3 regions of the Paenibacillus sp. S25 genome follow, and region 2 is predicted to be linked to each of the others. Evidence: predicted binding sites of a transcription regulator. Region 2 holds the regulator's gene; each other region holds the start of a gene.

Region 1 (9,946 bases), 760 kb from region 2:
GCTCCTTCAAACGGCTGCGTCCTTCCAACGTGCGGCCCAAATGCCAATCACCTGTATGCAAAATCCGCATGCTATTCCTCCTCTCCCTATCTATATAACTACAGCCGTACACTCTCTCCAGCTTCTAAAAAATACAACCACTTCTCAGCAACCTTTTTGCCTGTAATCTCTTCGATCACACGGGCATACAGCTCCAATTGAAATCGATATTGGTCTGTTAAATGGGACAGTGTACGGTATTCAGATATCCGATCTGTTTTATAATCTACCAGTACGAGTCCTTCAGGAGTTTCAAACAGACAGTCAATAATCCCATTCATCAGCACTTTATCTCCGTCCTGTCCACCTTCCGAATCTGTTTCTTGTCCTGGTGACATCGATGGTAAGCTGTGGTTCCAGTAATCGGCTGCCCGCATGGTATAAGTAAATGGAAGCTCTCTTTGAACATGGGATGCCCCCAGCATTCTGCTACCCAGCTCACTAGTGAAAAAGCGTAATATTTTATCCGTATCTAGCGCCTTTGCATGAACCTCCAGTAACATACGCTGATTGAGCAAACGAGCCTTGGTTTCCTCAATAACTTCGGCGCTCATCCCCCCATCTAGTGGCAAATGCAGCATCAACGTATGATAGACTGTTCCTCGTTCCGTTGGAGTCAGTCGCTGATTCCCCATAAACTTAGGTCTGCGCAAGTGTAGTTGACTTCCCCCAGTGTGAGAATCCTCCCGATCCTCCGGTAACTCTGCTAGTAGGGAGGTAGATAGATTCAGCCAATTGTCCGAACCCATCTCCTGCATTTCCAGCCATCTTTTCATCTCAGTAACCGATGTATTGGCTGCCGTCTTGCCAGCCCGCTCATACGGATAGGTCCAGGAAAGAGCAGCTTCAATATCCGTTTCACTCTCTTCGTTCAAGTCGACTAGCTCTGCATTTCTCAGTGCTTCTGTCTTCTTTTGGCGCTCTTCACCCGACACCTCCTCCTCATGATCCGAGTTCACACGAGAGCCGGAAAGTGTTTCCGAGGCCACGATTTTAAATAACCAGTCTGTTCCCGGCATATGTTCCAGCCTGTGATAGTCCCCATCCTGATCACCTGCCGCTTCCCTCAACAAAGTGGCAGAAGGATGCCGAATCAAAGCGGGACCTACCCAGTCCAGATAGCTGCGGCCTGCCGCCAGCATATAGTCTGGTAAGACAATTTCCGTATGTTCTTTGGCACGTGCCCAACCCGCTGCGCGCGAAGCGAGATCCTTCACAGTTCCGGTCATAATCAGCTTTTCGCGCGGACGTGTAAGCGCCACGTATAACACCCGCATTTCCTCAGCCAATAGCTCCAGCTGTGAGCGTCGGCGGATCGCTAAATTAGGCAGCGTAGGGTAGCTGACACGATTTTGTTCCTCCACATATTTAGGACCAAACCCCAACTCCTTGTGCATAAGAAACGGCGCATTGAGATCCTGTTGATTGAACATTTTTGCTGTCCCGGCAATAAACACGATAGGGAATTCAAGTCCTTTACTCTTATGAATGGTCATAATGCGGACAGCCTGATCAGGTTCAGTCCCTCCGCTAATTGATCCTAAATCACCGCCTCGCTCCCGTAGACGGGAAATGAAGGTCAGAAATCGGAACAATCCTCGGTTGGACGTAGAAGTCTCATACTGTCTCGCTCGGGCATATAGCGCCCGCAAATTGCTTTGACGCTGTGAGCCGCCAGGCAGTCCACCGACCCAATCCAGATATCCTGTTTCCTCCAGCACATTCCAAATCAATGCACTTAAGCTGCCTTGTCTGGCTTCCTGCCGCCAGGCTTCCAAATTACGCAAAAATGAACGTAGTCGGGCAGACAACGTATTCCCGTCATTTCTATTACCAAAGTCAGATGAAGATAAAGAGTCCTCTGGGAAAAGATCCAACTCCATGATGTCAGCTGAAATCCCTTTTTCGCTTTCTTCCAGTGGGTCAGCCTCAGCCGCCGCCAGCAATGCGCCATAAAACAATCCATCCGGCTTCTCCAACCGAATTTGTGCCAGTTCATCTTCGGTCAAGCCGACAATCGGCGAACGAAGCACTGATGCAAGGGGGATGTCCTGCTGCGGATTATCAATAATATGCAGTAGAGACAACATTACCTCAACTTCCGTTGCTTTAAAAAAGCCTGTCGTCTGCTCCCCGGAGGCCGGAATGCCCTCAAGCCGCAGTTCCTCCACAATTAGGGGGGCCCACACGCTTGCCGAACGAAGCAAAATGACGATATCGCCGTAGACTGCCGGACGCATCGCTTTTAATCCTCTGTCGTAAATCAACAGTGGTTGTCCAGTATCTCCGGTCAGTTCTTTAATCCGTTGCGCGATCGCACGAGCCTCTAACTGTGCCGTTTCTAACTCCACAAGCTCAGCCAGCTCACTTTCCTGTAAAGCAGATTCGTCCCCCGTTTCGGACAGCTCCGAAGCCTCAGAAAGACCATGTCCACCCTTATCAACTAACAGCAGCTCAGGTGCATATACAGATGCAGGGTCTTGATCCGACTGGTCGGGATAGGATGCGCCGTGTACCAGCCATGCTCGTTCATCGTACTCAATTTCCGCCACATCCACACTCATAATCTGGCGGAACACCAAATTGACCGCATCGACAACTTCCTCCCGACTGCGGAAATTGCGCGCCAGATCAATTAATAAGCCATCTTCCTGCTCCTGCATGCCGTACCGTTGATACTTATTCAAAAACAGACCCGGCTCCGCCAGCCGAAACCGATAAATACTCTGTTTCACGTCGCCCACCATAAAACGGTTACCCGGTTCCTCCCGTGATACCAGCCTGACGATATCTTCCTGTACGGTATTCGTATCCTGATACTCATCCAGCAGCACCTCGTCGAATTGCGCCTTGTATTCAAGCGCAGCGTCGGAAGGTAGTAGCTTGTACGGAGTAGAATCGGGATGTCGTAATATTTTCAGACAATAATGTTCCAAATCCCCGAAGTCCACCAGCCCTTTTGACTGCTTGTGCTGTTGAAATCGTTCCCCGAATACAATCACGGTTTCTACCAATTCGTCCATCAGCGGAGCCGCGGCGTGCAGCTCCTCCCAATAGGCTTCTGCTCTCCTGCCAAACAGGGAAGCCTTCATATCTGTAATCATTTTTTTGGCTGCTTCGCGCAGCGTTTTAACCCGTTCCTGCAATGCAGGCTCGGTCTGATCTTTTTTGACGGGCTTGAGCTTACCGAAGGAAGCTGTCTGAAAATGATCATATAGAGATGCCCACGGCTGTGTCTCCAGCTCTTGTAGCAATCCCTTCACCATCGCCGCATCCTCTTGCAACGTCACGGCATAAGGAGCAGGACCGCCGGGCTGCATAGCTGTTTCATGCGCCTGTTCCAGCAAGCTCGCTGCGCCGCGCAATGAAAGTGCAGCATCCGCCAAAATGCTGCGAACCCAGGGAGTCTCTCCCAAAGCGGCTACATCCTGTACACGAAATGCTGCCGCTGTCTCCCACAGCCAATGTTCTGGCCAAGGATGACTTTGAGAAAAATCATACAGCCGTTGAACAAGCACGTACATTGCATCATCGGTGCGTTCTCCACTAAACCAGTCGACCAGTCTGCGGAATGTACTGCCTTCATCATGAGCCTCGTATTTCTCCTCAAACAGTTCTTCTAGGAGCTCCTGACGCAGCAATTCTGTCTCATGCTCATTCATAATCCGAAAACCGGGATCAAGGGGAATGGCCTGATAATGCCTGCGGATGACCTCCATACAAAATGAGTGAAGCGTCGTAATCGAGGCCCTATTCAGCAACGATAGCTGGCGGCGTACATGCTCACTTTCCGGTTCCTGTTCCAGTACACGTTCCAACGCTTCGCGTATCCGTTGACGCATTTCGGCGGCTGCAGCCTTCGTAAAGGTCGCTACCAGTAACCGATCCACACTGAAGCCGAGCTGGGGATCGACGATTTTACGAATAATACGCTCTACGAGTACCGCAGTTTTACCAGACCCTGCCGCTGCCGCGACCAGCATGTTGTTACCAGATTCCGAAATGGCACGCCACTGGTCATCGCTCCACATACTGCCTTCCGGCTTCGGCATGCCTTTAGTATTTGACGTGCCTATCATTGGTCCATTCCTCCTTTCCCTTCCTGTGTATGACCCAGCAGATTCCAGATCTGATCTTTCCCTGGTTTACCCCATTGATTGTAGCCACTGCCCTCCAGACTGTCGTCAAATTGACAAACAGGCTTAAAAGAGCAGAAGGTACATGCCGTCTCTTGCTGGATACGATAAGGTTCAATGGCCACATCGCCCTCTGTCATCCGTGTACCAATCGTCCGAATATTATGACGTACCGAAGCTAGCAGGCTGTCCCACTGTTCCGGCGAAGCAACCGAAGCACTGCTATAAAAACTGCCGTCTGCTTTCACCGCAACAGGTAAAATAGAGGAATATCCCTTGTCCAATGCTGTATCCATTTGCCCAACTACATCCCGATCCGCAAGCAATAATCCCTTCATCTTAAAACGTTTTAAAAGCTCCTGACGGGCCTGTTCTGCACTAAGACCGTTAGGCGACTGCAGCATCGGATTGTGGACGTGAAAATACAGTGTACCCGCTGGATAAGCTGTCTCGCCCAACCATTCCTCCGCCGCATTCAGCAGCACATCCAGGTAGGTGAGCATTTGCAAGGACAGGCCATAGTACACTTCATGCAGCTTGAGATCCTTTTGGCTAGATTTGTAATCGATGACACGCAAAAGTAACCCCTTTTCTCCCTCTGCCACATCTACACGGTCAATCCGTCCGACAATTTCCATCACAACGCCGTTATCTAACCGGAAGCTTAACGGAGGAAGCTGCTGACCCGGTCCAAAGTCTAACTCCAGCCCAATCGGCTCAAAACTACCTCTTCGCGCATGTTCACCTAAAATCAACGAAGCACGGCTCACGATGTCTTTCAATTTGCGCAAAATGTAGCCATACCGCTTGGAGCTCATTAAAATCTCGCCTTGCAGACGAGGTGCCAAACGCTCCACTGTACTTTCCGCTTCTTGGCGGCATTCCTCCGTGCTGAGACTGCCCCAGCTAACATTGCGTTTACGCAAATTGATCGCCATCTCTCCAAGCGCGGCATGGAATAATTGTCCGATATCCGGGGCTTTCAGGCGATACATTTGACGTTCCTTCAAACGAAGACCGTGAGAGGCAAAGTGCGAAAATGGACATGCCACAAAACGTTCCATACGAGATACGCTGGTACGCAGCTTGCTGCCGTACAGACGGCGGCTCGTTTCCTTCTGCATTTCGGCATGGTTCTCGTAAAAAAGTGAGGTCAACAGCTGACGCAGCTTGTCCTTCTCACGCCCTTGCTGGCTTGCATACCAGTTATATACCTCCCACCAAGGAGATAAAATGTCACCGCCACGTCGCCAATGTCGTAATTGCGCAATGAGCTGCGGCAAAGCCTCGGACGGATGAGAAGCATACTCCCATTGCGTCGTCCAAGCATCCCCTGGCAAAGGGTATCCAGCCAGTAGACGTTCGTCCAGACTAGGAAACAGGTGCCGCACATGTCGTACTAACTCAGACGGCAACAACGACTTCCCTTCTTCATCGGTCACTGCATAGCTCATCCACAGGCTTTTACCGGCTGAGGTAAGGGCCGTATAAGCGAGAAAACGTTCGTCCAATAGACGTCTTGTCATATCCGGCGCCAGCTCTACGCCTCGTTCGTTTAATGCCGTACGCTCCTGCTCATTCAGCACACCGTCCTCATGGAACACAGCCGGCATCACACCTTCGTTCATACCTAGCACAAAAGCATGTTGAATACCGGACACACGTGTACGGTCCGTGTTTCCGACTAGAACCTGATCCAGAGCTGGCGGAACAAGTCCCATACGGAACTCAGCCAATCCCGTTTCCAGCACACCCGCAAACAAAGAGGTATCCAGCCTCTCGTCACCCATCATTTCGACGATTTGATCCAGTAGTTCAAGCACTGCATTCCATACTTGACGATGCTCTTTCGCCTGCTCAGGTTTTCCTGATTCCTCTGCCTGATGAATGAAGGCGTCCAGCTTGTGGCCGATTTCTGCATCCTCCAGTAACAGATATACCGCTTCACACTTCTCAAGTGCAGTTCGTGCCTTGCCCACACGTTTCTCAAACGCACGTAAAGGCGTCACGATCACATCCCGGCACAGTTCCATCAAATCCAACGTTTCATCCCGCCTACGGTTCCGTTCCTGCTCCTCCAGCTCCAGTGACAAGCTGGGCACAGCCTGCCACGGGCGACCGTCTGTCCAACGGCTGCCTTGTATTCCGCAGGCTAGTACATAGTTTTCTAAACGGTCCATCTCCTCACGGCTCACCCGACCATCCAGCGGCAGGAGAAGGTCTGTTTTGACCGCACGGAATACATCCTCATATCGCCAACGACGCTGCACGATATCCAGTGAAGCCCGAATCAATTCCACTAAGGGATGATGCAATACACTTCTCCGCTGATCCAGAAATACTGGAACCTCATATTGTTTGAATATCGGTTCCACCCATGGCTCATAATCTTCAATATGACGCACAAACAGAGCCATCTCCCGATAACGCGCGCCTTCATCTCGGGCCAGACGGCGCATTTCGCGTACAGCCCCTTCCAGCTCTGCACGGCGATTAGCCGCAGTGTACAGTTTTATGCCCTCCGGCTGTTCTTCTGTCCACTGCTCTCGTAGCTGCTGCAGCCGCATCCGTTGTTCCTGATTCCGTAGCCCTGTACGATGTTCAAAGTTAGCCTCCAAATATGCCAACGCCGGACGCTCCTTAAATCTCGGCAGCGGATCAGGGCTTAGTAATTGTGTCTGCGTCTCTATCATCAGCTCGTCTGTCATTCCTTTGAGCTTTACATACGTAGCCGCTGAAGGATGAAACAAATCCAGCTCATGCGGAAGCTGCCCGCTCTCGTAGCTGCGGCTGCAAGTCAGCGCCACCGTCAACGAAGAAGCGTGCAGCATAAGCTGCTCCACCACCTTGTATTCATGTGGTGTAAACCTGCGGTAGCCATCCATCCAAATATCTGCCCCACGCACAAGGGAAGACTGAGCAATCTGTTCTGCCAGCATGCGCAGCGTATCTTCACCGTCAATATATTTAAGCGTCAGCTCTCGTTCAAAATCCTCATAGATTAGACTGATATCTTTGAGCTTGCCGCGCAAAATCGGAGTTGACTCTCCAGCAGCGTTCATTCGCTCCAGTTGCTCCGGTACAGACCGAGTATCATTTCCATACTGCTTTAGCTCCGTAAACAATGTATTCAACCGATCCACAAAGCCGAGCTGGTCTCCCGAATCCTTAAACAAACTCAGTTCATCCTTGCGACGACGAATAATTTTATATAAAAGCATCTTCTTGCCTTCTTCCGTTACAGGCACCAGTGCTGAACCCCCGGTTTCCTGCATAACTAAATAGGCAAGACGATGAAATCCCATCACTTGGGCGCGCACCGACCCCTGAATACCGTTTCCGGCTTCTGTAAGTAACGCATGCTCAGAAGCAAATGACGATTGCTCCGGTACAAGTAACAGCATAGGCTTACCTAGCGGCTCCTCGCGTAACATAGACGTCATTTCATTGCGGATTAACGTACTTTTACCACTCCCAGAGCGGCCAATCAACAAGCGGACCGACATGATGCGGCCTCCTTTCCAACGAACAACATTCTATTAAACAGTATAGCATATCAGGCAAGGGAGAAAAGAACGTACGTTTGCCATGTTGTAGCAATTCTTCCTCCCTCTAAAAAAACAAATCAGTCCCGCAGATTGGCTTGGTGCACGCCTTCTCTACAGGACTGATTTATACCTAAACGAGTCTATTTTACCTATTTAATCACCAAAAAGGCGATTGACTTTGACCTTGTATGAAACCTACAGCTGTGTCCGGCTGCGCACCTCAAAGATGGCGAATTTCAAGTAATGGCCTTCCTCCACACCCAAAATTTGAGGATGGTCTTTACCAGCCGCTCTCCAGTCTACCAGACGAAGGATTTTGCCGGCATCTGCCGCCGCTTCCTTAATGGTATCTAAAAACAACTCTGGCCGCATATGGAACGAGCAGCTCGCTGTCACCAGATAGCCGCCCTCATTGACCAGCTTCATCCCGTGCAGGTTGATATCTTTATATCCACGTGTAGCTCCTTTGACAGCGTTCTTCGTTTTGGCAAAGGCTGGCGGATCAAGAATGACCACGTCAAAGGTGCGTCCGCCACCTGCTGTCAGCGGCTTGGATGTATCTCCTTTGCCCCCAGCTCGTGCATTGCGTTCCTCTACACCCTTCACTTGATTGCGCAAATATTGAAAAGCATCGTCGACGACAAACTCAACGCGTTCCTCAAAACCGTTCAGCTTGACATTATCCCGCGCACTTTCAATCGCATGCTCAGAAATATCAAGACAAGTTACTTTTTTAGCACCATGTTTACAGGCATTGAGCGTAAAGCTTCCCGTATGTGAAAAACATTCCAATACGGTTGCGCCGTCCCAGAATGGAAATTCAACAACCTTACCACTTTTATTCACTGGCTTCATGACTGTAGTGCCCGCATCCCCTGAGTCTGCAGCTACTTCTTGTAGCGTAATTCCACTACGTGCTCCCCAACCTGTCATCAACGGTGCTATAGCCGCACGATTTTCACGCTGGTCAAAGAAATACCCCGTCTTCTGGCCCTCTACGATATCAACCTTGATTTGCAGGCCATTTTCCGTCACCACCACATGACGCGGGCAATCACCGTACAAAGGACCCTTCGTTTGTTCCAATCCTTCCAGCTCACGGATGGATACATCACTGCGCTCATATATACCAACAGGACCCACTACTTCAACGAGCGCATCCCTGATTTCTTCCCTGCGCCGATCCATGCCAAGCGTTAACAACTGCACGACTAACACATCACCAAATCGATCTACTATCAGTCCAGGCAAAAAATCAGCCTCGCCGTACACCAACCGATAAGCGTCTCCCCCGGTCACAAAACGTTCGCGGTGCTCCAGACATTTGCGAAAGCGTTGGGCAAAAAAGTTTTGATCCATTGCTTCCAGCGGCTCGTAGGACATTACACGCACTGTAATTTGTGAAGCTGGATTATAGTAACCTGTCGCCAAATAACGCCCCTGATGGTTAACGATACTGACCAAATCGCCTGCCTCTGGGTCCCCTTCGATCTTGGCTATTTCGTTTTTAAACACCCAAGGGTGTGCGTGCTCCAACCTTTTTTTACGGCTGCGTTCTAATATTACTGAAGGCAAAATCCTTCACTCCCATTCTTGGATTACTCAAAGTGTTAAAACGTTTTGTTCGATAGGGGCGCGGCTCCGCGATTCATTTAATCTTACGATCGCTGTTGCTTCTCCAATTTCAAATGCTCCGCTTCGCTACTGCCCGCCTGTATATCGACGTCACAATTTTAAAGCTTGTGAAGATACTACAAAATTATCGTTCCGTAAAAAAGAGCTCAGCCATGCTTGTCATGGCTGTCCCCGACAGATCATAGGCTGTTACATAAGTATTTTCACCTAGAAAAGGGGGCTATGCCCGTGTTTATACATGTTATACTCCCACTGTGCGGCGGGCTGTTTATTTTTTTGGGCGGGATGAAGCTGATGGAAGCAGCTCTCCGGCATTTGGCCGGTCCCTTCCTCACCCGCTGGCTGAACCGCGCCACAGTTTCCCCTTGGCGGGGCATGCTGTTCAGCTCAGGCATTACCGCCTTGCTGCAAAGCAGCACCGCCGTAACGGTGCTGACGATCGGACTGGTCAACGCTGGGCTGTTGACCTACGGCCGCACGCTCGGCATCATTCTCGGCACCAATATCGGCACCTGCCTGACCACCGAGCTGATGGGGCTCCAGCTTGGCATGCTGGCTGTTCCGCTGCTCTGCGGCTCACTGCTATGC
Region 2 (9,946 bases):
ATTAAACCTCCAATGATCTAGAGTTTATTTTTTGTACGCAGAATATAATTTGTGCATAACACATCAGGAGGCTACATACATGTCAAAAAGACTCGAAGGTAATGGATTATGGGTAAGCAGCCGCATCAACATACCGGAACATAAGGAAGCGTATCTAAAACTCATGAAAGACCGTCAAAATACGGCCTTTTTATCGTTGGGGATAAGATCAAAGTAACAAGCCAAGGTACTTGGAACTGGACAGAACGTTTAATATCGTAAGGCGAGCAGCCTGACCTTACATAAATTCTTTTGAAATATCACCAAATCGTTGCATAATCCGAAAGAATGGGTGATACCCTAATGGCATGCACTGACGGGGTGTTTATTGTTTTGGAATATAGTAGAATTCATTAATTGAATCTTGAGGAGTGAAAAATATATACTCGAAGCCATAACTCAATGCAATTAAATTGAATTAAGGCAGATATAAAGAAGGACTCTATCAGCTAAGTGCTGTAGGAGTCCTTCTTGTTGTTCTTTAGTTGTGGCAATAGTAAAAGTTCTTATCATTGGCACCTTGCTGGATACGCTGATAAGGTGTTTTTTTATTTTCCTAGAAGTCCATCCCATAAACAAAACCTCGCATAGCCTGTGGAGTAAACAAAGGAGGCGTTACGTGTGAGAGGAGTAGAAAGAGGCTACGAAGAAACGGCCGGGAAGATTTGGACATCGATAGCTGCTGTCTTGGCACTCTTCATTTTGTTGGTAATCATCTTGAAATTAATTCTTTTATAAAGATTATTAGGCTCTACCGGTTTATCTGGGTGTGAGCCTTTATTTTGTTTACCTGCATGCCCTATCACTGAACGTATTTATACATATATTAAGGTGAACGACAAATAAAGGAGGTTTAAGACATGGGTGCATATGAAGGTGCAGGTGGCGGCGGTGTATGGACTTCTACAGCGGCAATTTTAGTGCTCTTTATTCTCTTAGTTATCATCACTAAATCACTTTGGGTTTAATTCGTGAAAAGAACTGTTGGATAATACCACTTCACTCATGGATGGCAAATAGTTGAACTCAATGAGCGCATAAGCTATTTGGCAATAGCCACAGTATTCGCTTCTCTTTTGGCGAATACTTGGTGGATTTCCTGCCATAATAGATTTGCGCTTATTGTATTTTGTAAGAAGGGGAATGTTTCATAGAATGGGTACAATCCTTCCTAATACCTAAATCTAATCTCAGATAGGGCCTTATTAGTTTGCAACAATAACTGGTAAAAGTCTTTTATTTGGATAATACGCACGATACTTTGCATATCTTTCAGTATAGTATTAAGAAGATTCAATATACTTTTCCAGCGGTCATTTCTTAGCTTTTGTTTATATGGCAAATTTACATAACATTTTTCCCATTAGTGAGTTTATTATTAAAATTGATTCTTGAGATGGGGTTATAATTACGGCGATACAATTTTAGTAGGATTATTCATCCAAAACAAAAAGACTCTATCCAGATATCGACAGAGTCTTTTGTATGAATATTTGTTTTTAGGATGGAAAAAGTGTTTCGGAATCTGCGGAACCGCCGTCACCAAGCCAACGGTTAGGACCTGCAAATGAGAAAGTTTTCCCGTTTCCAGATATTTTGACATTAGCGATTTTCCAACCTGGTTTATACCCAGATCCATCAGTTCTAATAGTAATTTTTCTGATGTCACCTAGGTTACTAGTGCTGATTCTTGTTGTATCGGAATCTCCTTGTTCAAAGCTACCATTGAGTGTAGCGGTAGCATAATCTCCATTAGAACCATACAGAGTTATAGAGATGTTCGAGTCTGTTCCCGCATCTTTGAGATTGGCCGTATTTACAGTAACGACATATTCAACATTAGCAAAAGGCGTAACAGACTCTAAACTTCTATTTGAGTCTTGTAATGAACTATAAGTGTCACTTGTGACCTGATCTGCAAAAGAAGGTGCAGCAAAAGCTACAGAAGTGTTGATCGAATATCGAATTGTTTTCAGCTGCATTAAGTCAGATAAGAGCATCTGTAGTCCAGCCGCTGAGTAGGATATGATGGAGGTTGTGGAATACGGTGGTGGGCAAGTGGGGCCTTATAAAATTTAAAAATAAAAAATTGAGCAAACAATGCAGCAACGTACAAATCCTGGACGGATTTACAGCCAGAATACTTAAGTGAAAAAAGCTGAAGCAAGTTTGAGGGCTATAGGTGTGGTCAGTTGTACACAAAGTTTTTGAGTCAAGAATTTTGCTGCTTTGACTGGGTACTATTTCGCTTCTGTTTTAACTAGTGGAAGCATAGTTGAATATGTCGATGGTATTTAAAGGAAGGCAACTGAATTTAGCAGTTCTATGGAATTTAGGAGTTGGGTGTATCGTTTAACACAAAAAAAGCAGGAAGAATCCTTCCCGCTTTTGCTTGAAAACGATTATTAGCGTCTGCGTTGTCTATCATTTACGCTAAACAGATTAACAGCCAGTGCGTTACCTCTTGCACGCGCAATGGCTCTTTGAGTGGAACGGATGTTTAATCTTCTTCTTCTCAAATCACGTTTGCAATGTCTTCTGCTCATATTATCACCTCCCTTCAAAGAAATGAAGGTGCGGTTAAATCTTAGTGGCGTTTATGCTTACGCTTGGAAATTTTGATATTCAAGGCATTGGTTGCTAGTGCATTTCCGCTTCCTGTTTTAGCAGCTGCGGCTTGAAAGACTTTAACGACCAGATATCTGTTTTTCCCGATGCGATGCTTATACGTTTTAACTCTATTTCTGATCATCTGCATATCTCCTTTGCTTAGTTCTGCTATATACATATGTCAATTGTGATAGTAATGTATCAGCATAAATCTATTAAAAGCAAAAAGAAGCTAGTACCTATATTCCTAATGGTTAATAAAAAACTCATGCGAACCTGTCTTCGCCTTTTCAACTTTACGTTGCAGGAGAATGTTACAGGCAGGTCGGCATGAGTCTAATAGTATAGATAAAGATAATAGGCAGTTAGTATGAAAATGATTTACTATTAAGAGTGTTAAGTTTTTTCTCGTAGTACGCCTCTTGAGCAAGAATATGATTCAGTTGTTCAGAGAGCTGTTTATATTCTTGGCTGTCTTCTGGATAATTATTTCTTTCGAAAATTACAGCTTCGAGTTGCTTTTCTAAATACCTGAAATGGATAAGTATTTGTATGTACTGAATACGGTCGTAGGTTGTTATGTGGGAGTTCTCTTTTGCATACAAATGATCCATTGTTGGAACTACACAGCTTATGGCAATAAATATCACAACAAACGCTGAAATTACAAGTTTTTTCATTTAATTCCTCCTACAGAGCTATGAGTAATTAATATACCATATTTATCTAAAACAAAAAAAGATCTATTAGTTTTGCCCATGACAGTATAGCTGCTCAAGATCAGTGGGGGATTATTTGAGATGAGGAGGCTGATTTTATAGTAGAAAAAATAGGAATAGGTTGCTGAAATGAAAAAATAGTTGTGAGATACATAATAGCAATACAAAACCGGCTTGCCCTAGGCAGCCGGTTTTGTATTAGTGGAAAGAATAACGGGGAAGAAAGAACGAGAAATCAGTGGAAGTCCCGGAAGAGTCCTACAACCTTGCCCAAAATGCTGACGTGTGTCAGGCGAAGCGGTTCAAAGGCTGGATTTTCAGGTTGAAGCCGGATATGATCTTTTTCTTTGTAGAAGGTTTTAACTGTAGCTTCGTCTTCATCTGTCATAGCTACAACAATATCACCATTATCAGCGGTCTGCTGCTGACGTACGATTACATAGTCTCCGTTAGCAATCCCAGCCTCAATCATGCTTTCGCCTACAACAGATAACATGAATATTTTATCCTCACCAACAAAGTGTTGGGGAAGAGGAAAGTAATCTTCAATATTTTCTGTCGCCGTAATAGGAAGACCAGCGGTTACTTTGCCGACGACGGGGACACGACTAATGGAGTAATTAATCAAGTTGCTGTTATCCGATTCGTCTTGACCGAGTAACTCAATAGCCCGTGGTTTTGTAGGATCGCGGCGAATGAGTCCTTTTTTCTCTAAACGATCCAAATGACCATGAACCGTAGAACTGGAGGCTAATCCGACAGCCTCGCCTATTTCGCGTACAGAAGGGGGGTATCCCTTTAGACGCACTTCATTGCGGATAAATTCAAGAATGGCCTGCTGGCGGCTCGAAATCTTAGACATACCGTATCAACCCCATTTAGTAACGTTTGGGAAAATTATAGCATAGAACCTCCGTTCGTACAAACATAAGTTCTAAATAATCCCTGAAAATAATTGCGAACTTTTGTTCTCTTTTCTATTGAACAAAACAAATGTTCGTGTTATATTGTGAAAACATAAGAACAAACGTTTGGAGGACACAGCCAATGATGAAATATAGCACTTATCAAAGTATTTTTCCGATGAATTTAGAAAATTTACAGGAGACCCGAAAAGAGGGGAGAGCGCGTTTTATGCAGATTATTACCAATACTCTTTTACTTAAGCTTCTTATTATAATGATTGTTGCTTGGATTGCAGGGGCAGGTGTACTTACGGTTTTCGCAGCACCTTCAGCTTCCAAAGAAGAAGTGACTAAACTGACCGTACAACCTGGGGATACGTTGTGGGAGATTGCCGCAAATCATAAACCGGAACGAATGGATACACGGGTATATATAGAAGGAATTGTGCGGATTAACAGTTTGGAGGATCGGGGAGTGCAGGCAGGTCAGGTACTCAAGCTTCCTAACTTCTGATCTATAGACTATTAGAGCTTGTCAGGGAGCGCAATACGGGAGCCTTGACAAGCTCTTTTCTACATGTCAAAGTGTATTATATCTTTGCTTTTATGGAGGGGACACAATTTGGATATAGACAGCTTGGTACAGCGCATTAATGAATTAGCGCGCAAAGCAAAATCCGAGGGTTTGACGGAAGTGGAAGCCACAGAGCGCGCCAATCTTCGGGAAATTTATTTAGGTAACATTCGCCGTAATTTTAGGCAGCAGCTTGAGACGATTGAATTTGTGGACGATGATACATCGAAAGGGAATGACGGGCTGAAGCATTAATGTTGTTAAAGCGCCCAAGCCTGCAATTTGCCTTTTGTTTTAGGTACCTTTCATGGTATCTATATAGATCAGCTTTGAGGCAATTGTTTTAATGTAATATATCTGGGAAGGAATTGAGAGATGGCCCGATCATTTGAAAGAAAAGTACGCAAAAACACAGCGCATTTAAATAAATCGCGCAAAAAGCAAGGTATTCAAACCATTAGCGGCACAGGTTCTGCAATGGATATTTTCCGTGGCCGTAACATTACTGTGCCAATTATGCTGGCTGGTCTTTCTGTATTGTACATGCTTATGAGTTACTTTTTGACTAAGACCGGTATGCGAGGGATGGATTGGCTTGTATTCGGCCTGTACTTGATGCTGGCTGTTATCTTTTTTATCCGTCGTCCTTATCTGAAAGTGGGAAAGGATACTCTCTATATGCTGAAAGGTGGTAGAGAACGTCCAATGACGGCAGGGGACATGAAAGCCATCAAGATTGAAAAGGGTTACGTAACTGTTGAAAGAAAAGGTAAGGGCGGTAATTTTATTTTCACAAAATCATTAGGTCGCTATGACACGGATGCCATTGCAGAGCGACTTGAGAAGTTTGCGCTATCCAATCAGATACAGGTAGACAAGAAATAACTGATTTAGCCTGTAGCTCTGTAACAAAGGCCGTATGATGTTATTTCATATAACATGCTGCGGCCGCTTGCTTAATATGGGCACACATAACGATTCAAATGCTTAATCAAGCAAATAGGCGTACATATACTGTGGAAAGAGAGTGGATAATTCAGATGACGATTCAGGCGGTAATGTTTGATCTTGATGATACCCTTTTGTGGGATGAACGTAGTGTAGAAGAGGCATTTGATGCAGCGTGTCAAACAGGCTCCCGTGAAGCAGGTGTTGATCCAAAAACTCTGGAGGAAGCCGTACGTAAAGAAGCACGCGCTTTGTATGAATCCTATGAAACCTTTAGTTTTACTCAAATGATCGGCATTAATCCGTTTGAAGGATTGTGGGCGAATTTTACAGCAGGTGAGCAACCTGAATTCCGCCAATTGGAACAGTTGGCCCCTGTTTATCGAAAGGAATCATGGCGCAGAGGACTCCAGCAACTAGGGATAGATAATGAGAAGTTGGCGGAAAAGCTGGCAGCCCAATTTGCTTCGGAAAGACGTGCGCGTCCACATGTATATGAAGAAACGTTTGAAATTCTAGAACAATTGAAGGGACATTACAAGCTGTTATTGCTGACAAATGGCTCCCCTGATCTACAACAGGAGAAACTGGATGGAGTTCCTCAATTAGCTCCTTTCTTTGATCATGTTGTCATTTCAGGTTCATTTGGTCGAGGCAAGCCTGATCCGTCTATATTCCAGCATGCTTTGGGGCTTCTTGGTATTGAGCCTGAACATGCTTTAATGGTAGGAGATAAACTGACGACTGATATTCAAGGAGCGTTGGCAGCAGGTGTACACTCAGTCTGGGTGAACCGAAACGCTAAAACCAATACCACAGAGATCAAGCCGAAGTTCCAGATCAAGCATCTGTCTGAATTGGACGGAATTATTCAATCGTTAAAATAAGAAATCCATAGTCTTTAGAAACAAGTATTAAGAAAACTCCCTTCGCTCGATTGTTACAGAGCAGAGGGAGTTTTTTTATTCACACAAGGATAAATTCGTAATCATGCTTTAATGAAGGTTGGATCTTCATACGGTTCGGCAATCCAGCCATTTTCTTCGATGAACAAGCGGATTGCGACGATCTTTTGATTCTCCATTAAAGTGAAGAAGTGAGGTATATTTTCAGGTACGGAGATAACGTCCCCCGGTGAAAGCTCTACGTTAAAATAGCCGATCTCTTCAGGGCCTTTAATGATGAAGATGCCTTTACCAGCGACAATGGCACGGATCTCATCCTCGGTATGGGTGTGAATTTGCTCAAACTTGGCCAGTAGCTCGTCCAAATTCGGTGTTGCTTCAGATAAAGTGATAACGTCCCATATTTTATATCCGCGACGTGCGGCTAAATCCTTGATTTCGGGTTCAAATGTTTTGAGAACAGCGGCCTTTTGATCATCTGTTAAGGTAAAGTTTTCTTGCAGCTCCCCAGACAATTTGGAAGCATCCCAATGTTCATACAATATCTCGTGACTCTCCAGAAATTCACGTACTTGTTCTTCACCGCTAATTCGTTTGTTTGTATTACGTATTAAGATTTCGGCCATATATTTATTCCCTCTTTTCCACTTGGATTAATGTTGTATAAAGAATACCATGTCTTGAAACGTTGTACAATACAGGATTTCAACATTTTATAATGCAAATGACTATAGCTAAAGGTTGCAGGGTTAAGTGCGTTCTTTAATGCTACAAACTGTAAAAATGGATTAGAGAAGTCGTTTTTACAAAGAACAACCTGTATAAAACGTATGTTTTTACTTCAATCTATCTAAATGATACGGTTTCTGCTAAACTAGGATTTAACGTTTTGCGGGGGTGAAGAAATTTGGATAAAGTTAGCTTGCAGGATGCATTACAACGAAGAATACTCCTTCTTGATGGGGCCATGGGCACCATGATTCAACAGGAAGACCTTTCCCCCGATGATTTTGGTGGGGAAGAGTTGGAGGGCTGTAATGAAATGCTGGTCTTAACGAGACCGGATGTCATTCAAGGGATTCATGAAGCATACTTGAAGGCCGGAGCAGACCTAATTGAAACGAATACATTTGGAGCAACATCCGTCGTTTTGGCGGATTACGATATACCCGAACGTGCCCGTGAAATTAATCTGGTGGCGGCCAAACTGGCGCGTAACGCGGTGGATAAATACAGCACTGCGGACAAGCCACGTTTTGTAGTAGGAGCTATGGGCCCAACCACGAAAACCTTGTCTGTCACAGGTGGGGTTACATTTGCTGAGCTGATTGAAAGCTATCAAGAGCAGGCCTTGGCGCTTATTGAAGGCGGGGTCGATGTACTGCTATTGGAGACCTCACAGGATACGCTTAACGTCAAAGCTGGAAGCATCGGAATTCGGCAAGCTTTTGAGCAGACAGGTATCGAGCTTCCGCTAATGATTTCAGGCACGATTGAGCCTATGGGAACGACGTTGGCCGGACAAAATATCGAATCCTTTTCCATATCACTGGAACACTTACATCCAATTTCGATTGGGTTGAATTGTGCTACAGGTCCAGAGTTTATGCGTGATCATATTCGCTCTCTGTCTGAAATGTCCTCTGCAGCTATTAGCTGTTATCCAAATGCGGGCTTGCCCGATGAAAATGGCCAATACCATGAATCGCCTGATTCATTAGCACGTAAAATGGCTGCTTTCGCTGAAAAAGGTTGGTTGAATATTGCTGGGGGATGTTGTGGTACCACGCCTGAGCATATTCGAGTTATGAGTGAAAGTATGGCGCAGTTTGAGCCGCGTCCGCTGGTAGGTCATCATCCTCCTGCCGTATCGGGCATTGAGCCTGTATATATTGAACAGGACAATCGTCCGTATATGGTTGGTGAGCGAACGAATGTTCTGGGCTCCCGCAAATTCAAGCGTTTGATCGTGGAAGGCAAATATGAAGAGGCATCTGAAATTGCCCGTGCTCAGGTAAAAAGCGGAGCGCATGTCATTGATATTTGTGTGCAGGACCCGGATCGCGATGAAATGACGGATATGGAAGCATTTTTGAAACTGGTTGTAAACAAGGTAAAGGTACCTTTAGTGATTGATACTACGGATATTAAAGTCATTGATAAAGCACTTCAATATTCGCAAGGCAAGGCAATAATTAACTCCATTAATTTGGAGGATGGTGAAGAGAAATTTGAGAAAATGGCTCCTCTTATTCATAAGTACGGCGCCGCTGTTGTTGTTGGAACAATTGATGAACGTGGACAGGCTATTTCACGTGAGGATAAGCTTGAGGTAGCTAAACGTTCTTATGATCTGTTGGTGAACCGTTACGGTTTGGCAGCGGAGGATCTAATTTTTGATACACTCGTATTTCCAGTAGGAACAGGTGATGAGCAATATATCGGTTCAGCTAAGGAAACCATTGAGGGCATTCGCATTATTAAAGAAGCGCTTCCCGGGGTACATACCATCCTGGGCATCAGTAACGTATCTTTTGGTTTGCCGGAAGCGGGTCGTGAAGTGCTCAATTCCGTCTATTTATATGAATGCACCAAAGCAGGTCTGGACTATGCGATTGTAAACACTGAGAAGCTTGAACGTTATGCATCCATTCCAGAGCATGAGCGGAAACTTGCGGAAGACTTGATCTATAAAACAAATGACGATACTTTATCCGCTTTTGTAGCAGCTTTCCGTAACAAGAAAGTGGAGAAAAAAGAAAAGATATCAAACCTTTCGCTTGAAGAACGACTGGCTTCCTATGTAGTCGAGGGAAGTAAGGAGGGACTCATTCCGGATCTGGAGCAAGCGCTCGTGAAATATTCTTCGCTGGAGATTATTAACGGCCCGCTGATGAAGGGGATGGAGGAAGTAGGACGACTGTTTAACAATAACGAATTGATTGTTGCGGAGGTGCTGCAAAGCGCTGAAGTGATGAAGGCGTCCGTGGCTTATTTAGAGCCGTTCATGGAGAAGAATGAATCCTCAGTAAAAGGTAAGATTTTGTTGGCTACAGTCAAAGGTGATGTGCATGACATTGGTAAGAATCTGGTGGAGATTATTCTATCCAACAATGGTTACCATATCGTGAATCTGGGTATAAAAGTACCACCAGAACGCATTATTGAGGCTTACCGTGAAGAAAAGGCCGATATGATTGGCTTATCCGGACTGCTTGTTAAATCGGCACAACAAATGGTGCTGAC
Region 3 (9,946 bases), 1.0 Mb from region 2:
TTATGCGCTGCCTTGCCCATTGACGGGCGTATAAATCATCATCTACGAGTTGTTCCCTATACAGTCGGACCATTACTTCGTCAATAACAGACTGATCCAGTTCTTTTTGCGCCAAACGCTGGGCAATTTCCTGACATGTGCGAGGCTTTCGCCCCAAATAGCGAAGCGCAAGTACATAAGCCTGTTGCTTTTCATCTGCCAGAACGATATCTTCCAGTTCTTTTTTAACGAATGACGTTCCTTTGAACATATTGTACTTGATCATTACATCTTCTAATACAGACAGTGAATAAGGACCAAAATGTATGATATACCTTCCACGTTTGCGTCCCTGTCCCTGCTCTACCCTAGTAATCATCAATTCCTCATGATCCGGAAAAAGAGAAATCCCTTGTTGCTTATTTGCTTCCGAAGTGTATTCATCTTCATCGTCCAACTGCAATATACTTCCCTCACTTTGAAATTCACGAAAGCAGCCTTTGAACACCTGCTACGCAAAAGTTAGATTCCACTGACAAAGCAGACTCTAGTTGATGCAAAAATGCCCTGCACAACTGTGCAGGGCATCAGAATCATGCTATTCAAACGGACGTGCCATAACCCTGGCCCCAGTTCACAAACCAGGATTCACCGAGCTTTATTCAAGCTCCAACAATTCCTGTTCTTCCTTCGCTTGCTGTGCCAACTCTTCTTCTGTAGGCGGAGCAACCGTCGTAATCAAATTGCTGGCCACCCGAATTTTTTGTTCGATCGTACTAGCAATATTCGGATTTTCCTTCAAAAATTGCTTAGCATTCTCACGTCCCTGACCAAGGCGCTCACCTTCGTAGGAATACCAGGCTCCGCTCTTGTCGACAATGTCATGCTCCGTACCGATGTCGATCAAGCTACCTTCTTTGGAAATGCCCTCACCGTACATAATATCCACCTCAGCCTGACGGAAAGGAGGGGCAACTTTGTTCTTCACGACTTTAATACGTGTGCGGTTACCCACAATGTCGTTACCCATTTTCAAACTTTCAATACGACGAACATCCAAACGTACCGTAGAGTAAAACTTCAAGGCACGTCCACCTGGTGTTGTTTCAGGGTTACCGAACATAACACCTACTTTTTCACGTAGCTGGTTAATAAAAATAGCAATGGTTTTCGACTTATTAATGGCTCCAGAAAGCTTACGCAATGCCTGAGACATCAAACGTGCTTGAAGACCAACGTGGGAATCTCCCATTTCGCCTTCAATCTCTGCCTTGGGCACAAGTGCCGCTACGGAGTCAACAACTACAATGTCTACTGCTCCACTACGTACAAGAGCTTCGGCAATCTCAAGCGCCTGCTCTCCTGTATCTGGTTGCGATAGTAACAACTCATCAATATTGACACCCAGCTTGCTTGCATACGACGGATCAAGCGCATGCTCGGCGTCGATAAAGGCGGCTTGTCCGCCTGTTTTTTGCACCTCTGCGATAGCGTGAAGAGCTACTGTCGTTTTACCGGATGATTCCGGTCCGTATATTTCAATAACCCGGCCTCTTGGAAAGCCGCCCGTTCCTAACGCAATATCCAAAGCAATCGAACCACTGGGGATCGTTTCCACTTGCATGTGGGTAGACTCACCCAACTTCATAATGGAACCTTTACCAAATTGCTTTTCTATTTGACGGAGCGCCATATCCAGCGCAGCACGACGATCTGACAATAAACTCACATCCTTCATTGTTTGTACTTTAATAATACCTTGTTTTGACACGCTTGCCAAGCATTTTTTCGAACATACATTCGTTTTTTTGTTCACACAGCTCTCTTCTACAATTACACCTGTCTCTTAAAACAAAAAAAGAACCGCTGGCAAAAGGCTTTGCAACGGTTCTTCCGATAAGAAGATTATATCATGAATATCTATCTAAAACAACTCTACGACCCACACCGTACATAGATGTTTAAGAGAGTTTCTCGTTCTCTACCAGTCTGCGCCACAATCTGTACAGGATTGCTTTGACTGATCGCAGTCGGATTGTTTCACGGTTACCACTCAGTCTCAGTTCATGTACTTCCGTTTCCTTGTCGCGTTCAGCAATGCCAATATACACCAGACCGACTGGCTTCCGTTCGGAATACCCAGGCCCGGCAACACCAGTAACTGAAAGTCCAAAATCACTGTCCATGATCATTCTTGCCTGCTCTGCAAGCACAAGGGCTACTTCCTTACTCACTGCACCTGGCGCTTGATCCCCTTCCAAATAATCATAAGGCACGTTGAGTAATTTCATCTTCATTTCATTGGAATAGCACACGATGCCACCTTGAAACATAACAGCACTGCCAGGTATAGAAGTGATGTGTTCCATCAGCATTCCACCTGTACAGCTTTCTGCCGCACTCACAGTGAGTCCGCTTTTGGCCATTAGATCTACGATAACCTTCTCCAGCGTAACATCTTCGCTTGCATACATATATTCCGAAAGACGCTGCTGAATTTCTACTTCCGTAGCCGTCAGCTTAATTAATGCTTCACTTTCGCTGGCCGCCTTGGTGGATATACGGATCGTGACTTCCCCTTCCTTGGCATAAGGAGCAATCGTGGGGTCTGTCTGGGATTGGATCAGATCTAACAAATGGGTTTCAAGAGCTGACTCACCGATCCCTGCAAATTTTAACATTTTTGAATAAATTGGCATTTCTTCACCGCTCAATGCCTGCTGAAGCAACCAAGGTTTCGCTTGGTTTGCAAACATGGGTTTGAGTTCCTTAGGCGGTCCAGGCAAAACTACATAAAATTTACCGTCCTGTGCAATTGCGTCGCCCACAGCTAGCCCTGTCTCATTTTCAAGCGGAGTAGCGCCTTCAATAGAAAGCGCCTGCCGGCGGTTATTCTCGGTCATTTCTACCCCACGGTTACGGAAAAACTGATCTAGCTTATCCATTGCAAGACGATCTATGTGCAATTTTCGCCCCAATACAGACGCTATCGCATCTTTCGTCAAATCATCCTGAGTCGGTCCCAGACCGCCGGAAAACAAAATAATATCCGCACGCTTCTGAGCAATTCTTATTGCTTCCTGAAGCCGATCTATGTTATCGCCAACTACAGTCTGAAAATATACATCGATTCCGATTGTAGCCAACTCTTGTGACAAATATTGAGCATTTGTATTCACTATTTGACCGAGCAATAACTCTGTACCTACTGCAATTATTTCAGCTTTCATCAATTCTTCCTCCTGTACTGCAAATATTATGGGAATTATGTAAAGAAACAGCAATAAGTTTAGTCCCTATTGCTGTTTCCATAAAATTTATCCTGTTAAACTTTGGAGGAACTCAGCAAGTGGATATTTTTCACAAAATAATCAATACCCGAATAAATGGTGATCAACGCCGCTGCCCATATTGCTATTAAATCAAACGGGATACCAAGAAAAACAAACGGGAAATTATTAATGAGCAACGCTACAATAGCAACGATCTGGATGATCGTCTTCAATTTGCCCCAATTGCTTGCAGCAACCACAGAACCATCCAGTAAGGCAATCTGACGCAGACCCGTAACCGCAAACTCACGGCTAACAATCACAACAACAATCCATGAATCGATTTTTCCCATTTCTACCAAGGAAACCAAAATGGCGGTTACCAAAAGCTTATCAGCAAGGGGGTCCAACAGCTTGCCCAAATTGGTGACCATATTATTTTTACGTGCCAAATATCCGTCAAGACCATCCGTGCTGGCTGCTACAAGGAAAATGATAGCCGCAATCAGCTGATTATACGGCAGCTTGAAAGCTCCGATCTCAATCGGCGGCGGATAAAAATCAAAGTCCACCAGCAAAGCCAGCATCATCACCGGAATAAGGCAAATCCGCGTTATTGTAATTCTGTTGGGTAAATTCACAACACACTCTCCCCTGATTATCGTACTTGATTACAAATGGCAGTTTTCGGATTAAATTCAATCCTATGTAAATCGCTATCGACGAGCGCTATACACCTGAATTGTCTGCATTTTCGTTACAAGTATAATATGGCGCAAAACGCATGTCAAAATAACCTGCCGCACATCAAGCAACGTTTTTTCCTACAAAATGTATGAGGGAAAACGGCTTTATTTCATGTTTGTAAATTGAAGCTCCAATGGCAAATCAGCTTTACGCAGCAATTGAATGATCGCCTGTAAATCATCCCTGTTTTTTCCGGTCACTCGGATTTGATCACCTTGAATCTGACTTTTAACTTTTAACTTGGAGTCCCGAATAAGAATGTTAATTTTCTTGGCATTCTCCTGATCAATTCCCTGCTTAAGCGAAAGACGCTGACGCACTGAACCTAAAGAGGCGGGTTCCAATTTGCCATACTCCACATTTTTAAGGGACAGACCTCGTTTGGCCATTTTAGATTGCAAAATATCAATCACCGCATTTAGCTTGTATTCGTCTTCCGATGCAATCGTAAGAGCTTCTTTCTCAAGCTTGAGGCTACTTTTGCTATCCTTGAAATCAAATCGTGTTTCAATTTCACGCTCCGTCTGATGAACCGCATTTGTTAACTCCTGCATATCCATTTTGGAGACGATATCAAATGAATTTTCTGAAGCCATCGTTTCACTTTCCTTTCCACAACAAAGTTCAATATCTAATTATAGGCTAGTCATTTACAAAAATCCAATAATCCGTTGACTAAAAAGGCGTTCTTGCCAGTTTTCCTGACAAAAACGCCTTTATTTCAATTACGGTCAAAATATCTAATTATGGCTTCGTGTTGGGGTTCGGAACATATCCAAAAGTCCAAGCACAATGTGAGCAAGACCAAAGCCCAGTATGCCATAGCCCCATGCATTCGGTGTCAGATAATAGCCCAGTAAACTGACAATTATACCGAGCCCAGTCACAATCCAGCTAACGGTCATAACGTATACACCTCACTTTGCGGAAAATGAAATGACTGCCTTTCCAGGAATTACAGTCATTAGTATTTCCTCGCACCAAGGCGTTTATTCACCATCAGTAGTTGTAGAATCTGTACTACTTTGTGCTGAATCCGTACTGCTACCTGTCGTAGAATCTGCAGGTGAACCCGTCACCCCTGCACTCGTTCCGGTCGAAGAAGCTTCTCCTTGCTGGATCAGTACACGAGTAGTCGATTTATTATCTGTTATCGGTTGACCTGCTACGGAAATATCTGTGGCAGAAGACCGTCCTGATTTGATATATAAACCTTCTGGACCAATATCGAAAGACATGGCATCTCCACTTTTAGTCATACCATAACTCAGCTTTTCTCCACGGGAATTTTCTCCCTTGTACACTTCAAGCCAGCTTTCGCCCGTCGCTTTAATATCAACCTTGACTGCGGCTCCCGTTGAACTGGAAACTTTGAAAATCGTCGTCTTGCCTTGCTTGCCGTCCTGTGCCACTGTTACACCTTGTTGTGGCGTAGTCGTACCCGGCTGCTGTCCAGTATCTGGAGTAGTAGCATCCGTACTCCCCGTACCACCTGGCTGAGTTTGGCCGGTTTGCCCCGCATCAGGAGTCTGCCCACCAGCACCATTTGGAGCCGTCGTTTGACCATTGTTCGGCTGTGTTGTAGTGGTGTCAGGAGTAGACGTGCTTGGTGTGGTGCTTGGTGTGGTGCTTGGTGTTGTAATCGGCGTTGTGTTTTCTGCTGTTTTTGGAGTTGAATGGTTGTTGCTCACCCAATAAGCATAAATAACCCCAACAATGAGAACTAGAAAAAGCCACATTAACGCTGTAGGCAACCATTTAAGATTACCAATCGTGGCGGGACGGCTGGAGCGTTTCTGTGTAACAGGCTCCATGATTGCTTCCGGCTCAGGTTCAGGCACATTGCTTTGATGCCCTTCCAGAATCTCATCGGGGTTTAACCCGACCGTTTCAGCGTATGTTTTAATAAAAGCTCTGACATAAAAGCTTCCCGGCAGCACTTTGTAATCGCCCGTCTCAATGGCTTCCAGATAACGTTTGCGTATCTTCGTCATTTCCTGAACATCGTCAAGGCTCAATCCTTTTTGCAGCCGGGCCTCCTTTAATTGCTGACCCAGTTCTGACATGTCATCATCTCCTTGTGTAATTACGCTTATTTAAAGATCTTCTGTATAACTGGCTGTAAAGGTATCATAAATAATTTCCTCAGCCGGATTATTGCGAAGTTCAATAATGATATTGAAATCGTCAAAGCTGTATCCTGATTCACGTACAAATACATCAGGATGCTCAATCACTTTAGTACTTGGCATACTCATGATTTCCTGAAGCAAATGATAATGTCTTTCATTTGACCGAATTGTACTCACAATACCATCAATAATAAACACATTGTTTGGATTCATTTCTTCTTCAGAGAGCTGACTGCGCACCGTCTGTCGTAGTAACGTTGAAGACACAAAAGTCCAACGCTTCATTGCGCATACACTACTGGCAATAATGGATTCCGTTTTGCCCACACGTGGCATCCCGCGAAGACCGATCACCTGATTGCCGTCCCTCTTTAATACTTCACCCAAAAAATCGACCAGCAACCCAAGCTCATCGCGTGTAAAGCGAAATGTTTTACGATCATCCGAATCCCGATCGATGTAACGGCCGTGTCTTACTGCCAATATATCAACCAGTCTCGGAGCACGTAAGGCTGTGACTGTAATGTTGCTCGCTTTTTTTAACGTGTCTCCGAGAATGCGTATCTTCTCGTCATCGTCCGTTTCAAGCAACATCCCCCGTCTTTCGCCTTCAACACCGTTGATCGTCAGTATATTAACCCCCAGAATACCAAGCATGGAAGCAATGTCTCCCAGCAGTCCGGGTCGATTTTTATGTATCTTGTACTCCATGTACCACTGTTTCGTTTCTTCCGTCACGTTAGCACCTCATTCACATTCAAACCGTCAACAACTCCAAATCAAAGCATTATTGTATCATAAAATAACATCTTTCGACAAAACCAATTATTGAAATTTGATAGGCTGCATTGTGTTGTAAGCCTCAATCACGTTTATGATATATAAATTACAATGGAATTACAAGAACAGCTCTGTAACCATTACAGAAAAGCCCCCAAAAGGGAGCTTTTCATGTTGGTTCCTACTTATGCGTTGCTCTTGGCCAATTTAACCATTAGCCGGGCGATGGTGTGACGCTCGTCCTCATCGGCAACTCCCCACAGTTCTTTCAGTGCGCGGTTAGAGTGGTTGGCTGGATCGACCTTCTCATCCAGAAAATCACCGATTTCATAAGCAAGCTCTGAAATGGTATCTTGGCTGATTCCCAACTTCTCCGCTTGCTCTACACGCTGACCAAGGAACTTTTTCCAAACATCAAAATTCTGAACAACTGTTGACATACTTAAATCCTCCTTAGATGATTCAGATTTAAAATCAACAGTTGTAATATGCTCTTCTCAGACGCTTACTATACTGGTGGATTCCTCCAAGCGCTATTTCCCTTAAGTCACCCATCCTCCGTTAGGACTTATGACCTGGCCATTAATATAACCTGACTCAGGAAGCGCAAGAAAATAAACCAGGGACGATATTTCATCAGGTCGAGCCAATCGTCCGGCAGGAATTTCTTCTTCCAAACTGGTAATTTCGCCTTCATCCAAATGATCCAGCATCGACGTATCCACTGCACCTGGAGCTACAGCATTCACTGTCACCCCGGAAGGTGCTACCTCTTGAGCCAGCGCTTTAGTGAAAGCGTTAATGCCTCCCTTGGTGGTGGAATACAACACCTCGCACGAAGCGCCACATATCCCCCACACGGATGAAACATTCACAATGCGGCCATAGCGTTGGGATATCATATGCGGCATAAAAACCTGCGTGCACAGAAAGGTTCCCTTAACATTGACAGCCATCACTTCGTCCCATTTCTCTTCCGAAACATCTGTCAACAGCCCATAATGAGATAATCCGGCGTTGTTCACAAGAATATCCGGCTTCATCCCGTGATTATCCAGCTTTTCCCGCATGCGTTCGATCTGCTCCTTGCTCCGCAGATCCGCTGACACGGTCATTACCTTACCTGAATAAGCCATGCAACGACGGGCAACTTCATTTGCTTTTTCATGGGACTTCATGTAGTGAATGACCACATTCATCCCTACAGCTGCAAAACGCTCAGCAATAGCCGCACCAATTCCGCCACTCGCTCCTGTAATCAGCACGGTTGTATCGCCAATCGCTTTTAATTCTCCGCCCTCGGTGGTCATCGTTTCCCTCTCCCTGGACATTACGGACTCACCACTAGTGATATTGCGAGTTGATCCCACTGGATATGGTCTTTCAGACGGCGATTTACATCCTCAAGCGTGATACTTTCATAAATCGGAAGCAGTTGGAAAAAATCGCTGCCCCGGAAGCGATGTCTTGTAAATTCATGCGCAATATTTTCTGGTGAATTGAGTGTACGCAGATAACCACCGATTTTCTTTTTGCGTGCCCGTTCAAAATGTTCTGCTGCAAAGCCCTGCTTCTGGATGGACTCCACCTCTTCACGTATTCTCGCCAACAGCCGATCCGGGTCTTTGGTATCCCCACCGATTGCAGAGAATGCATATTGCTGCGTACTATTGTACTCATGACCAAAACTGTCCGAAATCAGATCCTCATCGTAGAGCTTTTGATACAGTTGGGTACTGGAACCAAACAGGAGATCTAACATCAGCTTGGTTTCCAGATCATGACGGAGCAATTCTTCACCCGTTAGACCTACTTCAGCCTCCTTGAATCCAAACAGTAGCTTTGGCAGAGAAACGGCCAGCTTTACCTCACGACGTGATTCTGCAACTGTAGTGGGTTCATCGTCGAAAATCCGCTCGATCTCTCCCTGCGGCTTATAGTCCTTTTTAGCCTGATTGTTACGTACCAGCTCTATTACTTCAGCTGGATCCACTCCGCCCACTACAAAAAGAATCATATTGCTTGGGTGGTAGAAAGCTTCATAGCAACTGTACAGCGTTTCCTTTGTAATCGTACTGATGGATTGAACAGTACCTGCGATATCAATATGCACCGGATGGACCTTGTACAGCACCTCGATCAGACCAAAGTAACTTCGCCAATCGGGATTATCTTCATACATATTGATTTCCTGGCCGATAATGCCTTTTTCCTTTTCTACATTTTCATCTGTAAAGTAAGGATGCTGCACAAAATTGACCAGCGTGGTCAAATTTTCTTGAATACGCTCGGTTGCCGAAAACAGATATACTGTTTGATCAAAGCTCGTAAATGCGTTCGCTGATGCCCCATTAGAAGAAAAGGTAGCAAAAATATCGCCTTCAGGCTCTTCAAACATTTTATGCTCCAAAAAATGGGCTATGCCATCCGGCACCTTTACGGGCTGTTGACCTTCTACGCGGAAATGATTATCAACCGAGCCGTATTTAGTCGCAAATGTGGCGTAAGTCTTCTGAAAACCCGGTTTGGGCAACACATAAACGTGTAAACCGTTATCCATTACTTCATAGTACAGCGTTTCCTGCAAATGCTCATAAGGTATATGCTCCACCGCTATTCCCCCTTCTGGTCTCTCAAGAAATAAATAGTGTCCAGTCGGAACGTCCGGGCGGCATCCTGAACATCCTGCACCTTGACTGCCTCCACCTGACTCAGCAGCTCATCTACCGTCCGCTCTTTACCGGAAAGCTGTCTGTTAAAATCATAGGCGATCATTTCAAAAGCGGAATCCTGCATCTCCTTCAGCAAGTTGCGAATCATCGCCTGCGTTTGGGTCATTTCCAGCTCGGTAATCGCTCCATTTTGCGTATCTTCCAGTTGCTTGCGGATAATAGTAACCGCTTTTTCATAATTAGGAATTTCGATACCAGATTGAATCGTACCAATCCCTTTATGCCCGTCATACCGCGATGAAGCGTAATACGCCAAACTTTCCTTTTCTCTTACATTAACGAACAGCTTTGAATGCGGATACCC

Evidence for each region. The regulator LexA, encoded in region 2, represses DNA repair genes until DNA is damaged. The targets are predictions, from matches to a motif close to CGAACATATGTTCG.
Region 1: addB (helicase-exonuclease AddAB subunit AddB) is a predicted target of LexA. The motif match lies at 7,748-7,761, and genes of this name have one in related genera.
Region 3: recA (recombinase RecA) is a predicted target of LexA. The motif match lies at 1,769-1,782, and genes of this name have one in related genera.

Annotation. Positions count from the first base shown of each region.
Region 1 is NZ_CP073683.1:3,995,626-4,005,571, forward strand. It holds gene KAI37_RS17430 (exonuclease SbcCD subunit D) at 1-70, opposite strand, end outside; gene addA (helicase-exonuclease AddAB subunit AddA) at 99-4,118, opposite strand; gene addB (helicase-exonuclease AddAB subunit AddB) at 4,115-7,681, opposite strand; gene KAI37_RS17445 (class I SAM-dependent rRNA methyltransferase) at 7,919-9,298, opposite strand; gene KAI37_RS17450 (Na/Pi cotransporter family protein) at 9,587-9,946, shown strand, end outside.
Region 2 is NZ_CP073683.1:3,236,352-3,246,297, reverse strand. It holds partial or broken gene KAI37_RS14010 (YolD-like family protein) at 80-178, shown strand; gene KAI37_RS14005 (hypothetical protein) at 900-1,007, shown strand; gene KAI37_RS14000 (PLAT/LH2 domain-containing protein) at 1,539-2,039, opposite strand; gene KAI37_RS13995 (hypothetical protein) at 2,445-2,585, opposite strand; gene KAI37_RS13990 (hypothetical protein) at 2,627-2,791, opposite strand; gene KAI37_RS13985 (hypothetical protein) at 3,015-3,329, opposite strand; gene lexA (transcriptional repressor LexA) at 3,604-4,230, opposite strand; gene KAI37_RS13975 (LysM peptidoglycan-binding domain-containing protein) at 4,419-4,787, shown strand; gene KAI37_RS13970 (DUF896 domain-containing protein) at 4,896-5,102, shown strand; gene KAI37_RS13965 (hypothetical protein) at 5,223-5,732, shown strand; gene KAI37_RS13960 (HAD family hydrolase) at 5,888-6,682, shown strand; gene KAI37_RS13955 (1,2-dihydroxy-3-keto-5-methylthiopentene dioxygenase) at 6,784-7,326, opposite strand; gene metH (methionine synthase) at 7,608-9,946, shown strand, end outside.
Region 3 is NZ_CP073683.1:2,241,217-2,251,162, reverse strand. It holds gene KAI37_RS09955 (regulatory protein RecX) at 1-442, opposite strand, end outside; gene recA (recombinase RecA) at 638-1,699, opposite strand; gene KAI37_RS09945 (competence/damage-inducible protein A) at 1,941-3,209, opposite strand; gene pgsA (CDP-diacylglycerol--glycerol-3-phosphate 3-phosphatidyltransferase) at 3,305-3,892, opposite strand; gene KAI37_RS09935 (YajQ family cyclic di-GMP-binding protein) at 4,103-4,594, opposite strand; gene KAI37_RS09930 (hypothetical protein) at 4,739-4,903, opposite strand; gene KAI37_RS09925 (RodZ domain-containing protein) at 4,988-6,064, opposite strand; gene KAI37_RS09920 (DUF3388 domain-containing protein) at 6,095-6,868, opposite strand; gene KAI37_RS09915 (DUF3243 domain-containing protein) at 7,096-7,350, opposite strand; gene ymfI (elongation factor P 5-aminopentanone reductase) at 7,453-8,220, opposite strand; gene yfmH (EF-P 5-aminopentanol modification-associated protein YfmH) at 8,241-9,521, opposite strand; gene yfmF (EF-P 5-aminopentanol modification-associated protein YfmF) at 9,524-9,946, opposite strand, start outside.